2 regions of the Roseivirga sp. UBA838 genome follow, and region 1 is predicted to be linked to the other one. Evidence: riboswitches for the same ligand, from Rfam matches in the RefSeq annotation. Region 1 holds a riboswitch; the other holds the start of a gene.

Region 1 (8,067 bases):
CCGTTCCTCCTGGCACTGGTTATTATTTTGAATGTGCCGATCCTAAGAAAGGAAGAGTAGTTGGCTGGCAATTGACCACTATAAATAACCCGAAATGCTACAGGTAAGAAGTTTGGTTTTAGCCCTTTTGGCTATAATAGTAGTGTCTTGTCAGACCGACAGCAACGATTTTACCCCCGATTTGGGAGGCACTGGAACAGGTGGATCTTTGGCCAAGTTTGCCATAGTGCAGAATAGCCTGTTGGTGCTGCATGAAAACGCCATTGATCAGTATTTTATACAGCACGATGGATCATTGACGGAGGGACGTTCGCTTACTTTTTTCTCCGGTGGTCTTGAGACCATTTACCCATACGGTGAATATGCTTTGGTAGGTAGCAATAATCAGGTGTTCTTTCTCGGTTTTGACGACAATAACTTTCTCGATCTCATATCCAGTTACTCTCATCTGACCGCTTGCGATCCGGTAGTAGCTGCTAATGGTGTGGCCTTTTCAACTTTGCGCAATAGTGGCTGTCGATTCGATGCCGATGAGTCACTGGATGCGATAGATATCAGTGACATTGAAACCCCTGTGTTTATCAAATCATACAACATAGAAGCGCCCTATGGCCTTAGCGTTAGAGGCTCTCATTTAATCGTTTGCGAGAGAGGTGGAATAGCCCTCTATGGAATCTCCGACCCTTATAATATAGTGTTAAAAGGCTTTTTCGATTTTAGCAATGATACCCCTCTAGATGTAATACACGCACCAACACACCTTATAGTGAGAACAGATAAAGGCATTTATAATGTAAGTTATACTGACAGCGGAGTGTTTCAGATTCTGGCCAAAATAGACTAATGAGTAGGTTTGTTTTTTTCTACTACATTGTACTCTTCTGTTGTGGATCCAAGGCTTTTGCGCAGAGAAGTCAGCCTGACGGTTCTGCTTATGAAGTTTTGCCAAGGCTGATGCTCAAATATTATGGTTCTCAGTATATAGGCCAGTTCACTTCTCACATGCTGGCGGGTGAATACGTATGGCCAACAGGCAAAGGAATTGAACTAAGACTTGGAGGGCTGATAGATAGAAATGTTTTGAACTATGATGAACTCTATTTTAGTAATAAGTCAGGCTTTAAATCATCGTTGATTTTTAAACAATACATAAGCCATGGACAGCCAATTTTGCAAATTGCCGGTCGGCCTGTTTTAGGAGTCTCTCAGGCATCTAAAGGTGTAATTCCCTACTATGGACTGGAGTTGTTCTATAATGAACTTGGTTTCGACCGAACCCGAACTTATAAGCTGAGTTGTGGGCAAGATTGCGACTACTTTGAGCGCGTAAACTATGGTATGGTTGATAAAAGGGTGGGAGTACGGACTCAATTGGGTTTTGTAGCAGAAATTGCAGGCCCATTTTACTTTGAGTCTTCCATAGCTCTGGGGGCTATGTCTAGTCAATTGAAAGCCGATGATCGCAAGCCCATTGAATATGAGAAAGAATACGGTTTAAAATTCAGAGAAGGCTCTTCTTCAGCCAGGTTACAGTGGGCTGTGGATGTCTCATTCAAGCTTGTCATACGTCTCTTAAAATGACCTGCCGAACCAATGTAATACTTCGATTTACTCATTCGAAATATCAGCCTCAGTCATATTTTCCATTTGCCAGTTATGTAGCTACATAAACTTTCGCTTTATTTGCAGTGCTTATCAAGAAAGACGGAGGGACTAGGCCCTGAGATGTCTTAGCAACCTGGGTAATACCTGGTGCTAATTCCTAGCCTCGAGGCATCGGGGAAAAGATGAGAGTAATCCTTCCAAATTTCTCGGTAAGCCCTAAATCTGTAAAATGGCTTACGACATAGAGAAAATTCTCAAAGAAAGAATACTGGTTTTAGATGGTGCTATGGGTACCATGATTCAGCGACATACGCTTACTGAAGATGATTTCAGAGGCGATCGTTTCAAAGACCATCCTCATCCCCTTAAAGGAAACAACGACTTACTCTCCCTTACCCGGCCCGATATAATCAAGGAAATTCACCGACAATACTTTGATGCGGGTGCCGATATTGTGGAGACGAATACATTTAGTGCCACCACAATTGCCCAAGCCGATTATCATTTGGAAGATGCTGTTTACGACATTAACTATGAATCGGCAAGAATTGCCAGAGAGGTGGCCGATGAGTTTACTAGCGAGCAACCGGAAAAGCCTCGCTTTGTGGCCGGTTCTATGGGGCCAACCAATAGGCTGGCCTCCATGTCGCCCGATGTCAATGACCCCGGTTTTAGAAACATTGATTTCGATCAGTTAAGAATAGCTTTTAAAGAACAGGCCAAAGGCTTGTTAGATGGAGGAGTCGATCTGTTTTTGGTAGAGACCATAACCGATACACTCAATGCTAAGGCAGCTCTTTTTGCTATTTCAGAGCTACTGGAAGAAGAAGGAAAGCGCGTGCCTGTAATGGTTAGTGGAACCATAACCGATGCCAGTGGCAGAACTCTGTCGGGTCAAACTACCGAAGCCTTCTTGATATCTGTTTCGCACATGCCCATACTCTCTATTGGCCTCAATTGTGCTTTGGGGGCAGCACAACTACGCCCGTATTTAGAAACCCTTTCAGAAAAAGCGCCTTTTCACACCAGTGCACACCCCAACGCGGGGTTACCCAATGAATTTGGTCAGTACGACCAAACTCCTGAAGAAATGGTAAAGCAGGTTGGAGAATTCCTGAAAGATGGGTTTCTCAATATTGTGGGAGGCTGCTGTGGCACTACGCCTGAGCATATAAGGCTCATTGCCCAGGAGGCTTCCAGGTATTCACCAAGGTTAGTCCATAGCTCACATTCCATTGTTTCAGGCAATTAATTAGAATGGCAATGGAAGCAAATCACTCGAATGATTCAACACTATTTCGCAGAGCTATCAAATGATTCAATTATCTAAAAAATCACCGAACAAGCACCATGGATTCTAAGCAGCCAAACCTAGATCAAAACAACAAAGTTACCCTGCGGCTTTCAGGTCTTGAACCCCTGATAGTTACGCCTCAGAGTAACTTTGTAAATGTGGGTGAACGAACCAACGTGACCGGCTCCAAGCGTTTTGCCCGCCTAATTAAGGAAGAGAAGTACGATGAGGCTCTTGAAATTGCCAGAGATCAGGTAGAAGGAGGAGCTCAGATCCTAGATGTAAACATGGACGAAGGGATGCTGGATGGCAAGGCGGCTATGGTAAAGTTCCTTAATTTGATAGCCGCAGAACCCGATATCGCCCGAATTCCCATAATGATAGATTCTTCTAAATGGGAGATTATTGAAGCGGGATTAAAGTGCATTCAAGGTAAGGGAGTGGTCAATTCCATTTCTCTTAAAGAAGGCGAAGAAACTTTCATAGAACAGGCTACTAAGGTAAAGCGCTATGGGGCGGCAGTTATTGTAATGGCCTTTGATGAAAAAGGGCAAGCCGATACGTATGAGCGAAGAATAGAGATATGCAAACGCTCTTATGACATACTGGTAGGGAAGGTAGGATTTCCCAAAGAAGACATCATTTTCGACCCTAATATATTCCCTGTGGCTACGGGCATAGAAGAACACAACAACAATGCGGTTGACTTCTTTAGAGCTACCCGATGGATTAGGGAAAACCTGCCCGGAGCACATGTGAGCGGAGGAGTTAGCAATGTGTCTTTTTCTTTTAGAGGGAATAACCCGGTTAGAGAAGCCATGCACTCTGCTTTTTTGTATCACGCCATTAAAGAAGGAATGGATATGGGAATAGTGAACCCCACTATGCTGGAGGTTTACGATGATATTCCTAAAGATTTACTCGAACGTGTAGAGGATGTTCTTCTGAACAGAAGGCCCGATGCCACCGAACGACTTCTGGAATTTGCCGAAACAGTGAAAGGTTCCGGAAAAGTTCAGGTAAAAGACGATTCCTGGAGGCAGGAACCGGTTGAAAAACGGTTGGAGCATGCGCTGGTAAAAGGTATAGTAGAGTTTATTGATGAAGACACAGAGGAAGCCCGTCAGAAGTATGAAAAGCCATTGAAGGTGATTGAAGGTCCGCTAATGGACGGAATGAACGTGGTTGGCGACCTGTTCGGTGCCGGTAAAATGTTTCTTCCTCAGGTAGTAAAAAGTGCCCGGGTAATGAAGAAGGCAGTAGCTTACCTTCTTCCTTTTCTTGAAGAAGAAAAAGCAGCTAATAACGACCAAAGCTCAGCGGCAAAAATACTTCTGGCTACAGTGAAGGGAGATGTGCATGACATTGGTAAGAATATAGTGGGAGTGGTATTGGCCTGTAACAACTTCGATATTGTAGACTTGGGTGTTATGGTGCCGGCCGAAAAAATTCTCGATGCTGCCGTTGAGCATAAAGTGGATGCTATAGGTTTGAGCGGGCTCATTACTCCATCACTCGATGAAATGGTGCACGTGGCAAAAGAAATGGAGAGAAGAGGCTTGCAGATTCCATTAATGATAGGTGGCGCCACTACAAGCCGTATTCATACTGCAGTAAAAATAGACCCTGTATATTCCGGTTCGGTAGTTCATGTTTTAGATGCTTCTAAATCGGTGCCGGTAGCCGGAGAACTTATTAGTAAGGAGACCTACCCAAGCATATACAGCCGGGTTAAAACAGAATACGCCAGGCTTAGAGATGATCATGCCAACCGCAAACAGGTCAAAAACTACATACCTTATGAGGAAGCACAGGCCAACAGGCTTCAAATCGATTGGACGGCAAAGAAATTTGTTCAACCAAAATTCATAGGGAATAAAACTTTCAATGATTATTCACTGGAAGAAATAGCTCAATACATTGATTGGACTCCTTTCTTCAGTACCTGGATGCTCAAAGGGAAGTTTCCAAGAATTCTTGAAGACAAAGTGGTGGGCAAAGAAGCGCGCAAGTTATATGATGATGCGCAGGAAATGATTAGAAAAGTAATTGCCAACAACCTGCTTTTTGCCAATGCCGTAGTGGGGCTTTATCCGGCCAATTCGGTAGGTGATGACATAGAAGTTTACACAAACGATTCACGATCTGAAGTGCTAAAAACCTTTCATATGCTCCGTCAGCAGGGTAAAAAGGGGAGTGGACTTCCTAATTTGTCACTGGCGGACTTTGTGGCTCCCAAGGGGCAAGGCAGCGACTATATGGGTGCTTTTGCCGTTACAGCCGGAATTGGTATTGAGCCATTGATTGAGCAGTATGAAAAGGACCATGACGACTATAACTCAATTATGATAAAAGCTGTGGCCGATCGTTTGGCCGAAGCTTTTGCAGAGTTGATGCATGCTAAAATCAGAAAAGAACTTTGGGGCTATGCTCCTCAGGAGGCTTTGAATAATGAAGAATTAATTCGAGAAAGCTATCAGGGTATTCGACCGGCACCTGGGTATCCGGCTTGTCCTGAACACACAGAAAAGGGGATACTCTTCGATTTACTGGAGGTTGAGAAAAACACCGGAATTAGTTTAACCGAGTCTTTTGCCATGTATCCTGCGGCCTCTGTTTCCGGATTCTATTTTATGCATGAGGAAGCCAAGTATTTTGGTTTGGGGAAAATTGAAAAAGACCAGGTAGAAAGCTATGCCTCTCGCAAAGGCTGGACCATTGAACAGGCTGAAAAATGGCTGGCTCCCAACTTGAGTTATGATGTGTAATGAGCCTGAAAACTACAAACTGACAAACGGATAACCGACACCCATGAAAGTCATAGAACATATTAAAAACGCCAAGGGCAAAACTCTCTTTAGTTTTGAGATTTTACCACCGGTAAAAGGAGAAAGTGTACAGAATATTTTCGATGCCATAGATCCGCTAATGGAGTTTAAACCGCCTTTTATAGATGTAACCTATCATAGGGAAGAGTACATGTATAAAAAGCGCGAAAATGGGCTTTTAGAGAGAGTTACTACCCGTAAGCGACCGGGAACTGTAGGTATTTGTGCGGCTATAATGAATAAGTATCATGTAGATGCCGTGCCCCATATTATTTGCGGAGGTTTTAATAAAGAAGAGACTGAAAACGCACTTATAGATCTGGATTTTCTGGGTATCGACAATGTATTGGTACTTAGGGGAGATGCCATAAAGTCAGAAGGTAGGTTTGTTCCCGATCCGGCAGGGCATTCTTATGCCAGCGAGCTACTCCAACAAGTGTTGGAACTCAATGAGGGCCGATATATGCATGAAGAGGTAAAACGAAATCCTACGAATTTCTGCATTGGAGTTGCAGGATATCCGGAAAAGCATTTTGAGGCGCCCAGCCTAAAATCGGATCTCAAATACCTGAAGAAAAAGGTAGACATGGGAGCCGATTATATTGTCACCCAGATGTTTTTCGATAATAAGAAGTATTTCGACTTTGTAGATAGATGCCGCCAAAATGGTATCGATGTGCCTATTATACCGGGTATTAAGCCAATAACCACTCTCAACCACATGAACATTCTACCCAGTATATTTCATGTAGACTTACCCGATGATTTGGTAGATGAACTAGATAAGTGTAAGGATAATGCTCAAGCCAGAGAAGTAGGCATTGCCTGGGCTATTCAACAATCTAAGGAACTAATGGAGGCAGGTGTGCCGGTGCTCCATTATTACACCATGAGCAAGAGCCAGGTAGTTAAGAGAATTGCCGAGGCTTTGTTTTAAAATGCCATTGAAAACTCCACATCATCAAAGTCTTTGTCCGTTACTCTGATGATGTGGATGGGCTTCTGCAACAGTCAGGTGTGTTGGTATTTCAACACTCTCAACAAAGAATTAACCTAGTACTTCTTCATGCTTTGCCTGTTCAATTCATTGTTGTAGAACCTCCAACTGGTTTCAAAATTCTTGCTAAGCTTTTCGTTGGTGAGTAAGGCGCGTACCATTTCAACAGGCATGGCATTTTCCCTCATTACAGCATCGTGAAACTCTTTGAGAGTCATTTTTCCGCTATCTACCAGTTCTCTTTTTAAAGCGTAAAACTGTTGGCCGCCAACCATATAGGCAATTTGATAGAGCGGCCCATAGCCTCCAGTAAACGATCTTCTTACTTCTCCTTCGGCATTGGCTCTTTCGTGCCCAACACGGTCTACCAAATAATCAATGCATTGCTGAGGAGTCCATTTGCCCAAATGATAGTTTAGAGAAAATATAATTCTTGCACAGCGATGCATTCGCCAAAACAACATTCCTATTCTATCTTCGGGTGAGCGTGGAAAGTCCATATCCCACAGCAGCAACTCCCAATAAAGAGCCCAGCCCTCTGTCCAGAAAGGAGTACCAAAAAAACGGTAAGATTTGTATCGGTTGTTCATGAAGCGTTGCATGTGGTGGCCGGCAATTAACTCATGGTGTACTGTGGAGCGCGAAAAGTGTGGGTTGTTACCGCGCATGCTCATGAGTTTATCTGCGTGCTCCATTTCATCGGTTGGGTAAGAGATCTGAAGCACTTCGCCACCCAGAAAAAACGGGCTGATTAATTGTCTCTCAGGGGGAATCATGGTCATTCGCCAAGTCTCTTCAGCTATGGAAGGAATTGAAATGAGATCGTTGTCTTTCAGAAATGCTACCGATTGGTCGTATAGTTCCAACATGGCTTCCGGTTGTTGCCCGGCCGGAACGAATGACATTTTTACCTTTTCCTGAGCAGCACGCCAGTCATCTCCAAAGCCCATCTCGCGCGATGCTTTTAGTAGTTCCTCATCGCACCAGGCAAATTCCTTCATGGCCATATCTACGAGTTCTTCCGGGGTGTAAGGAATCATTTCTTGTTTTAGTTGCCGAATGAGTTCTGTTCTGCCAATTGGGTTACCAATAATGCCGCTGCCATCGTCAGCTGGTTGAGTTTTAGGGTCTACTTTTGTCTGTATTAGCCTGGCATACTCGTTCAACTCTTTAGTTAGTTTTTCGTATGGTTTGCTAACCCACCAGCCAAACTGTGGGTCATAGCCATTGTAAAAGTCATATACACTTTTTAGGGCCTGAATATGCCCTCTTATGATGCCCTGGGCACGATCGGTTAGGTTTTTCGGAAAAAGGGTAGACCCTTTTTTCAGTTTAGAGGCGGT
Region 2 (8,067 bases), on a different contig from region 1:
CAATCATACGCGGCAATCGTGCGGAAGAATCGAGCCAACCTAAGTCCATCATTTCATAAAAGGCCTTCCAAATACCTAGAAGCCCGGTTCCTCCACCAGTAGGATAAAGAATCACATCGGGTAGATTCCAGTTGAGTTGCTCCACCAACTCATAGCCCATGGTCTTTTTACCTTCTAAGCGATACGGCTCTTTAAGAGTAGATATATTAAACGCTCCGGTCTCTTTCTCAAGTTTTGCGGCCAAAGCACCACACCGATCAATCAGCCCATCAACCAGAATTAGCTCCGCACCAAAATACCGGCATTCGTCCTGGAAAATCCTGGGCGTATGCTTTGGCATTATTACGGTAGCCTGCATACCGGCTGCGGCACAGTATGCACTCATAGCCCCACCTGCATTACCTGCTGTAGGAATTACACAGTGTTTCACTCCAAACTCTTTGGCTTTAGAAATTGCCATGCTCAAACCACGTGCTTTAAACGATCCGGTTGGGTTCAGCGACTCGTCTTTCATTTTCAAAGACTCTAAACCATAGGACTGTGCTAATTTCTTCAGGTTAAGAATAGGGGTCATCCCTTCACCCATCGATACAATATGATCATCCTTCAAAATGGGCAGAACCTCCTGATACCTCCACATGGTAGCAGGCCTGCCGGCCAGGTCTTCCGGGCGAAGCGACTGGGCAAAGTCATACTTAGCAACCAATGGTTTCTGGCAACAGTGGGCATAGGTCTGAAGAGTGTTTAGAGGGTAGTGCTTATTACAATGAGAGCACTCCAGATGAGTGGCCAGTGAAATGGAAGGGGCTATAGACTGATGCATGCCGCAAAACTGCATCGTCAATCATAACCAATCAAATGAATTAATGTAACAACCTATAACCGTTAGTTATAAATACTCTTTGCCTCGCGGATAAACGCACGGGTGGTATCGGTGAGGCTTTCTCCCGTCCTTGTGACAAAATTAAAGCTTCTCTCTATGAGTAACCCAGGAATATTCACCTCCTGAAGAAGCCCCAGAGCCACTTCACGCTTTATAGCCAGCGGAGAGAGAAACCCAATAGAATCATCTTCAATAAGAAAGTTCTTTAACACTTCCGTGCCACCAAGCCTAACTTTTATATTGAGATCGCTCGCTTTAATATTCCATTTAGACATGGTTCTGGACCAAGCCGAAAGAGTTCCTGAACCAATCTCTCTCATGGCCAGTGGTGCGGCCTTAAACTCATCCATAGAAACCTCTCGTCCGGCAAAAGGACTACGCGCAGAACACACTGGCACAATGCGGTCGTTCATAAAGAATTCATAATGCAGCGCATTAGACTCTTGCTTATCTTCTACCACCGCCAAATCGATTTCATGTGCTTTCAAAGCTTTAAGTACATTTTCCGTATTCCGATTGATTAGGGTAATTTTAACCAGCGGCCATTTTTTACGAAAAGAAGAAAGCACCCTAGGCAGTACGTAAAGCGAAAGTGTGGTGCTAGCTCCAATTTTAAGCTCGGCCTTTGCTGTCATCCGGCTTTTTATGATCTCTACATCTGCCTCCATTCTGTTCTGAATCAACTTGGCTTCTCTTAAATAGGTAAGCATTTTTTCGCCCTGAGGAGTAAGTGCAATGGCATTCCCCTGGCGCTCAAAAAGCGGCACTTCAATAAGCGATTCCAGCTTTTTTATTTGCTTACTTACGGCAGGCTGAGAAATACATAGCACCTCGGCCGCCTTAGAAAAACTCAAGTGGCAGGCTACAGCATAGAATACTTCATACGATACAGACAGCATGGTTGCAATATAAGAAGCTCTTTGAGCTTACTTAAATTTCCTTTGGCTTGTTTTGAAATGTGAAAAACGCCTGTTACGTTTGCACCATCAAGTCATTCAATCCCGATTCAAAGGGAACGAATCGATTTATAAAGAAGCGTGGAGAGACAGGCTCTATGAAGCGCTAGCAACCACTCCCGATCCATCGGGAAAAGGTGCTAAATCCTGATCCCAAAATGGGTGCCAGGTGGCATTCGGGAGAATATAAATTGGTTAAACATGCTTTCTAATCCAATTACAAAACCTTTCAGAGGTTGGGTGAAAGCCACCCAACAGGCAGCGCTTATTACCATTATTTGTTCTGATCGAATGTGTTGTGCCTAGGCCATACACCTTCTAATCCACTTTTCACACAAATCATTTCAGAACATGTTAATTCAAAGCCCTAAAGGGTCGGCTGTAGCCAGTGCTCAGCCAGACGCTATACAACAATTTATTATAAAAGGAGATTTTAGCCTGGAAAACGGCAGCTTTCTTACCGATCCGGTTATAGCCTATCATACCTTCGGAAAGCTAAATGCCAGTAAATCTAATGTCGTATGGATTTGCCATGCCCTTACAGCCAATGCCAACCCGCTGGAATGGTGGCCCGGACTGGTAGGCGAGCAATACCTCATTAATCCAAGCGAACACTTTATTGTTTGTGCCAACATACTAGGCTCATGCTATGGGAGTACAGGGCCTAAAGACTTCAACCCTGCCACCGGTGAGCGTTATTTGAGAGACTTTCCATTGCTCACGATTCGAGACATGGTAAAAGCCCATGAGCAGCTCAGGCAACATCTGGGCATAAACCGCATTTACCTGGGCCTTGGAGGTTCCATGGGTGGGCAGCAAATTTTGGAGTGGGCTATTGAAAGCCCTACACTTTTTGAAAACCTCTGCATTATTGCAGCCGGGGCCAAAAGTTCGCCATGGGGAATAGGCATACGTTCTGCTCAACGCATGGCTATTGAAGCCGACCCAAGTTTTTTCTCGAGCTCGCCAAAAGGTGGCTGGAAGGGACTGGAAGCTGCACGCGCCATGGCTATGATTTCTTACCGAACGGATAAAATCTATAATGAAAATCAGGAGGATGGCCAGGAAAAGATTGACGGCTTTAATGCCGAGAGCTACCAACGCTATCAGGGTTTAAAACTTCAGAAACGCTTTAATGCACACAGCTACTATGCGCTTTCCAAATGCATGGACACACACGATGTAGGTCGCAAAAGAGGCGGAGTACAGCAGGCGCTCAAACGGGTGAAAGCCAACACACTAGTGATAGGTATTAATTCAGATTTACTATTTACCCGCAACGACCAGCAAATACTGGCTCACGGAATAAAACATTCAAAACTCACTTTTATAGACTCAAACTATGGACACGATGGCTTTTTAGTAGAAGCCAAAACCATTTCAACCCACATCGAAAACTTCTTAAACGAGCACCCATGAAAAACATCAATATCGGACTCTTTGGCTTTGGCTGTGTTGGCCAGGGACTTTACGAAACGTTGAATAACTCCCGAAACTTTGCGGGTGAAATCAGCAAAATCTGCATTAAAAACCCCGAGAAGAAAAGAAAACTGCCGGCTCAACTCTTTACTACCAAAAAAGAGGAGATAATCAATGACCCAACCATTGACATAGTGGTTGAACTAATTGATGATGCCGAAGCGGCATTTTACATTGTAACAGAATCACTCAAAGCGGGGAAATCGGTTGTTACGGCCAATAAAAAAATGGTGGCCGAAAACCTGGAGACTTTGGTAGCACTGCAGGAGCAAACAGGAAAAGCGGTGCTCTACGAAGGAGCAGTCTGCGGCAGTATTCCTATTATTCGTACCCTTGAAGAATATTTTGGACATGAACCGCTGCTAGAGGTTAGAGGCATATTCAACGGCTCTACCAACTACATCCTCACTAAAATATTTAATGAACGGATCGACTACCCTAAAGCTCTTAAACAAGCTCAGGAACTCGGCTTTGCCGAAAGTGACCCCACGCTGGATGTTCAGGGCTATGACCCCAAATACAAACTAAGTATTCTGCTTACCCATGCCTTTGGCATTCATGTGCACCCAAACGACATTACCAATCTGGGTATTGACCGCCTTAAAGCGGCCGACCTGGAGTATGCCAGAGCTCATGGTCTGACCATTAAGCTGGTAGCCCAGGCACGCAGAATTGGTGACAAAGTATATGGCTTTGTTATCCCTCAATTTGTAGAACCTAATCACAGCCTGGCTAGCATTGAAAATGAGTTCAATGCAGTGACCATTCATGGTGAATTTTGCGATGAACAATTATTCATTGGCAAAGGAGCCGGAAGCTTGCCAACCGGAGCAGCCGTACTCTCCGATATATCGGCATTGAGCTACGACTATAAGTATGAGTATAAAAAACACTATAACTTAGGTCAGCTACCTTTCAGTAATCAATCGCCCGTGCAAGTATATGTCAGCTATAATTCACCGGAAGAAGTAGATCTTACCGACTTTGAAAACATTCAGGAGAAATACTTCAGCTTTGATCACTGCTATATTGTGGGGCACGTTTGTATTGGCAAGCTTCAGCAAAGCCAATGGCAAAACAATCCCAATATTAATGTAGTTCTCACAGCAGAAGCATGTCAGACCAGTCTGGGCAACCTGTGTGTATCTGACTTAAAAGAGGAAATTTCAGAACTAAAGAAAGGACAAAAAATCAGGGAAAGAATCACTGTTTAGGCCATTTTCCGGACAACTATCTTTTTTCAGGTTCTCTTACTGATTTAATCTTTTAGTCAATATATTTGTAGCCCTAACGGCCAGTCTGGCTATAACACAAAATATTGATTTAAAATCGCTTAGTAGATGTCATCTATCATTATTACTTCAATAGTTGCGTTCTCTGTGGTAATCTTGCTATTGGTTCTGATTCTGCTCTATGCACAATCAAAGCTGGTGCAGTCGGGAGACGTTAAAATCATCATCAACGGAGATGAGAAGAATCCCGTAATTGCTTCGGCAGGTTCTACCCTCTTGAACACACTATCGGGTCAGAAGATTTTCCTCCCATCCGCATGTGGTGGTGGAGGAACTTGCGCCATGTGCAAGTGTACAGTGAAAGAAGGAGGAGGAGATGTGTTGCCTACAGAAGTAGGCCACTTGAGCAGATCCGAACAAAAAGAAGGTGTTAGACTTTCTTGCCAGGTAAAAGTGAAGCAGGATATGCGCATTGAAATACCGGAAGAAATCTTCGGTATTAAGAAATGGGAATGCGAAGTAGTTTCTAACTACAATGTGGCATCTTTCATTAAAGAATTTGTGGTGAAGCTTCCTGAAGGAGAACACCTTGAGTTCGAAGCGGGAGGTTATATTCAGGTAGACGTTCCGCCAATTACCTGCGACTTTAAGGATATTGACATAAAACCTCATCCGGAAGACCCTGCCGGCCCGGACAAGTTTAAGGGCGACTGGGATAAGTTTAACCTGTGGGATCTGAAAATGGTGAATAAAGAACCCGTGTTCAGAGCTTACTCTATGGCCAACCACCCGGCTGAAGGAAACATCATTATGCTGAACATCCGTATTGCTACCCCACCTTGGGACAGAGCAAACAACAAATGGATGGATGTGAATCCGGGTATCTGCTCTTCTTATGTATTTACCAGAAAGCCTGGCGACAAAGTAACCATTTCAGGACCTTACGGAGAGTTCTTTATTAAGCCTACCGATGCAGAGATGCTCTACATTGGTGGTGGTGCCGGCATGGCTCCAATGCGATCTCATCTCTTCCACCTCTTCCACACCCTAAAAACCGGAAGAAAAGTAACCTACTGGTACGGTGGTAGATCTAAGAGAGAGCTTTTCTACCTGGAAGATTTCAGGAAAATAGAAAGAGAGTTCCCTAACTTCCAGTTCTTTGTGGTGCTTTCTGAGCCTCTTCCTGAAGACAACTGGAAAGTGAAGAAAGATATTCACGATAAAGAAGGAGACGGTTTCCTCGGCTTTGTTCACCAGGCGGTTATAGACCAGTATTTGAGCAAACACGATGCCCCTGAAGAAATAGAATTCTACTTCTGCGGACCTCCAATGATGAACGCAGCGGTTCTCAAAATGTGTGACGATTGGGGTGTGCCTGATGAAAACGTTTCTTTTGACGACTTCGGAGGTTAAATAAACCCAACAAAATATTGAAAGCCATCTGTGAAAGCAGATGGCTTTTTTGTTATTCATTTTTCCACAACACAAGTTTACCTACCACACAGATACTAGCCAGTTACAAACAATGAGCAGATCCTTCGACATCGCTCAGAATGAAAACAATCAGACTTAGACATCCACATAGGCAGACAAGATGCATGGCAAGCCTGATCTTATCGAACTTCTCACCACAAACTGATACTCAGAACAAATAAAAGGAGAGCGAAGTAATACAACCCTACGAAGACCTTCACTCAGAGAGCTTTCTCTCTTAGCCCCTCAACCTCATTCTCCAAAAGCCTGTACCTCATAAACCAAGGGCCAAACACTTCCAAAAAGTGTCCAGAGGTAAAATCATCAACTCCCTTTATTTCCCCTCCCTTGAGTAAATAGTATATATGCAATACAATCTTTACTATCATAAACAAGAATGCCAGAAACAGGGATACAAAAGGGAAAAGCATACTACAAAGGGCCAACTATTCTTAGCTTCATCTAATTAATGTAGTCATTTTGTATATTCAACACTGAACCTTAATACTATGACACTGAAACGCAGAAACTTTTTGAAAAAAGCCGGTGGTTTTGCAGCCGGTCTGGCACTAGCGCCCTATGCCTGCGCTACCGAGAAAGAAGCTGAAGTAACCGCAAGCAATGCTTTTGGTATTCAGCTATATACCTTACGCGAAGATTTTCCCAAAGACCCCAGAGGAGTATTAGCTCAGTTGGCCTCTTTTGGCTATAAGCAAATAGAAAGCTACGAGGGACCTCAAGGCATGTTTTGGGGCATGACCAATAAAGAGTTTAAAGCCTACATGGGCGAGCTGGGTATGGAAATAGTGGCCAGCCATTGCGACATTGACAAAGACTTTGAACGCAAAGCGGCCGAAGCGGGAGAAATTGGCATGAAGTACCTCATTTGCCCCTGGCGAAGTATGCAAACGCTCGATGAATATAAAAGTGCTACTGAAGATTTTAACCGGAAAGGGGAAATATGCCGAGCCAATGGTCTGCGTTTTGCCTACCACAACCATGCCTACAGTTTTACCCAGTTAGACGGGGTGTATCCTCAAGACATTTTTATGAAAGACTCTGACACCAATCTGGTAGACTTTGAAATGGACATATACTGGGTGGTAACGGCCAATGAAGATCCCATAGAATGGATGAAAAAATACCCCAACCGATTTAAGCTTTCGCATGTGAAAGACCGGGAGAAAAATGCAACCACCCACGATGCCAGCTGCACTTTGGGTACTGGTAGCATCGACTACCCAGCCATTCTGAAAGCCGCCAGGCAATATGGAATGGAACACCTCATAGTTGAACAGGAGAAATACGATGGCACTACACCCCTGCAAAGCGCAAAAGACAATGCCGATTATTTGAGCAAATTGGTTAAAGGCTAAGTCTAACCGAAGGTTGATGGAATAATCCATTTAATCCTTCATTCCAATTAGAGCGAGAAACTCTTTTTAGAATGAAGGATTTATTTTTCAGTTACCAATCGGCACATGCAGTACGAAATAGGAGCTTGCTTAGCGCACCACCAGAATTTTTTTGCGTACTACCTTGCCCTTGGCATCTCGAATGCTCAGTAAATATATGCCCTCCTGAAAACGAGAAACATTGATTTGCGACTCCTTTGCCTGTACCTCTTGCGTAGGCAATACGGTATTCCCTGCCAAATCGAACATTGACATCTGAAATGGAAAGGCTTGCGAGGCCATTTTAATGGTAATCACATCCGATACGGGATTGGGATAAGCGCCTTCCAGAATTTCAGGATCAACCTCCAGGCCGGTAATTACTTCAACGGTTACCGTAAAAGCTTTTTCTACCGCTTGTCCGGAAGCATCGGCCGAGCGAACCCGAATGGAGTAAGAAGACTGCGAATCGAAATCGAAGGAGGCCGTGGTGAGCAGGCTGTTTTCTGCTATGGAAAAGCTGGCGTTATCGGTGTCGCCATCGCCCGCCACTAGCGAATAGGTATGGGTGTCTTCAGCGTCTTCATCGGTTGTTGAAAAGGTTCCTACCTCAGTGCCCGCATCTTGTTGCTCCTGAACGGTCGCGTTAC

What was found. Region 1 has a riboswitch for S-adenosylmethionine ahead of B3O12_RS14365 (homocysteine S-methyltransferase family protein). Riboswitches for the same ligand answer to the same signal wherever they lie in the genome.
Region 2: another riboswitch for S-adenosylmethionine. It lies ahead of B3O12_RS02570 (homoserine O-acetyltransferase family protein); the one in region 1 lies ahead of B3O12_RS14365 (homocysteine S-methyltransferase family protein).

Annotation. Positions count from the first base shown of each region.
Region 1 is NZ_DBHC01000040.1:51,753-59,819, reverse strand. It holds gene B3O12_RS14380 (hypothetical protein) at 1-107, shown strand, start outside; gene B3O12_RS14375 (hypothetical protein) at 95-844, shown strand; gene B3O12_RS14370 (hypothetical protein) at 844-1,581, shown strand; SAM riboswitch class I at 1,690-1,794, shown strand; gene B3O12_RS14365 (homocysteine S-methyltransferase family protein) at 1,835-2,857, shown strand; gene metH (methionine synthase) at 2,956-5,667, shown strand; gene metF (methylenetetrahydrofolate reductase [NAD(P)H]) at 5,711-6,664, shown strand; gene B3O12_RS14350 (DUF885 family protein) at 6,781-8,067, opposite strand, start outside.
Region 2 is NZ_DBHC01000008.1:145,881-153,947, forward strand. It holds gene B3O12_RS02560 (threonine synthase) at 1-823, opposite strand, end outside; gene B3O12_RS02565 (LysR substrate-binding domain-containing protein) at 886-1,782, opposite strand; SAM riboswitch class I at 1,906-2,032, shown strand; gene B3O12_RS02570 (homoserine O-acetyltransferase family protein) at 2,191-3,258, shown strand; gene B3O12_RS02575 (homoserine dehydrogenase) at 3,255-4,532, shown strand; gene nqrF (NADH:ubiquinone reductase (Na(+)-transporting) subunit F) at 4,659-5,963, shown strand; gene B3O12_RS02585 (sugar phosphate isomerase/epimerase family protein) at 6,533-7,399, shown strand; gene B3O12_RS02590 (cadherin domain-containing protein) at 7,529-8,067, opposite strand, start outside.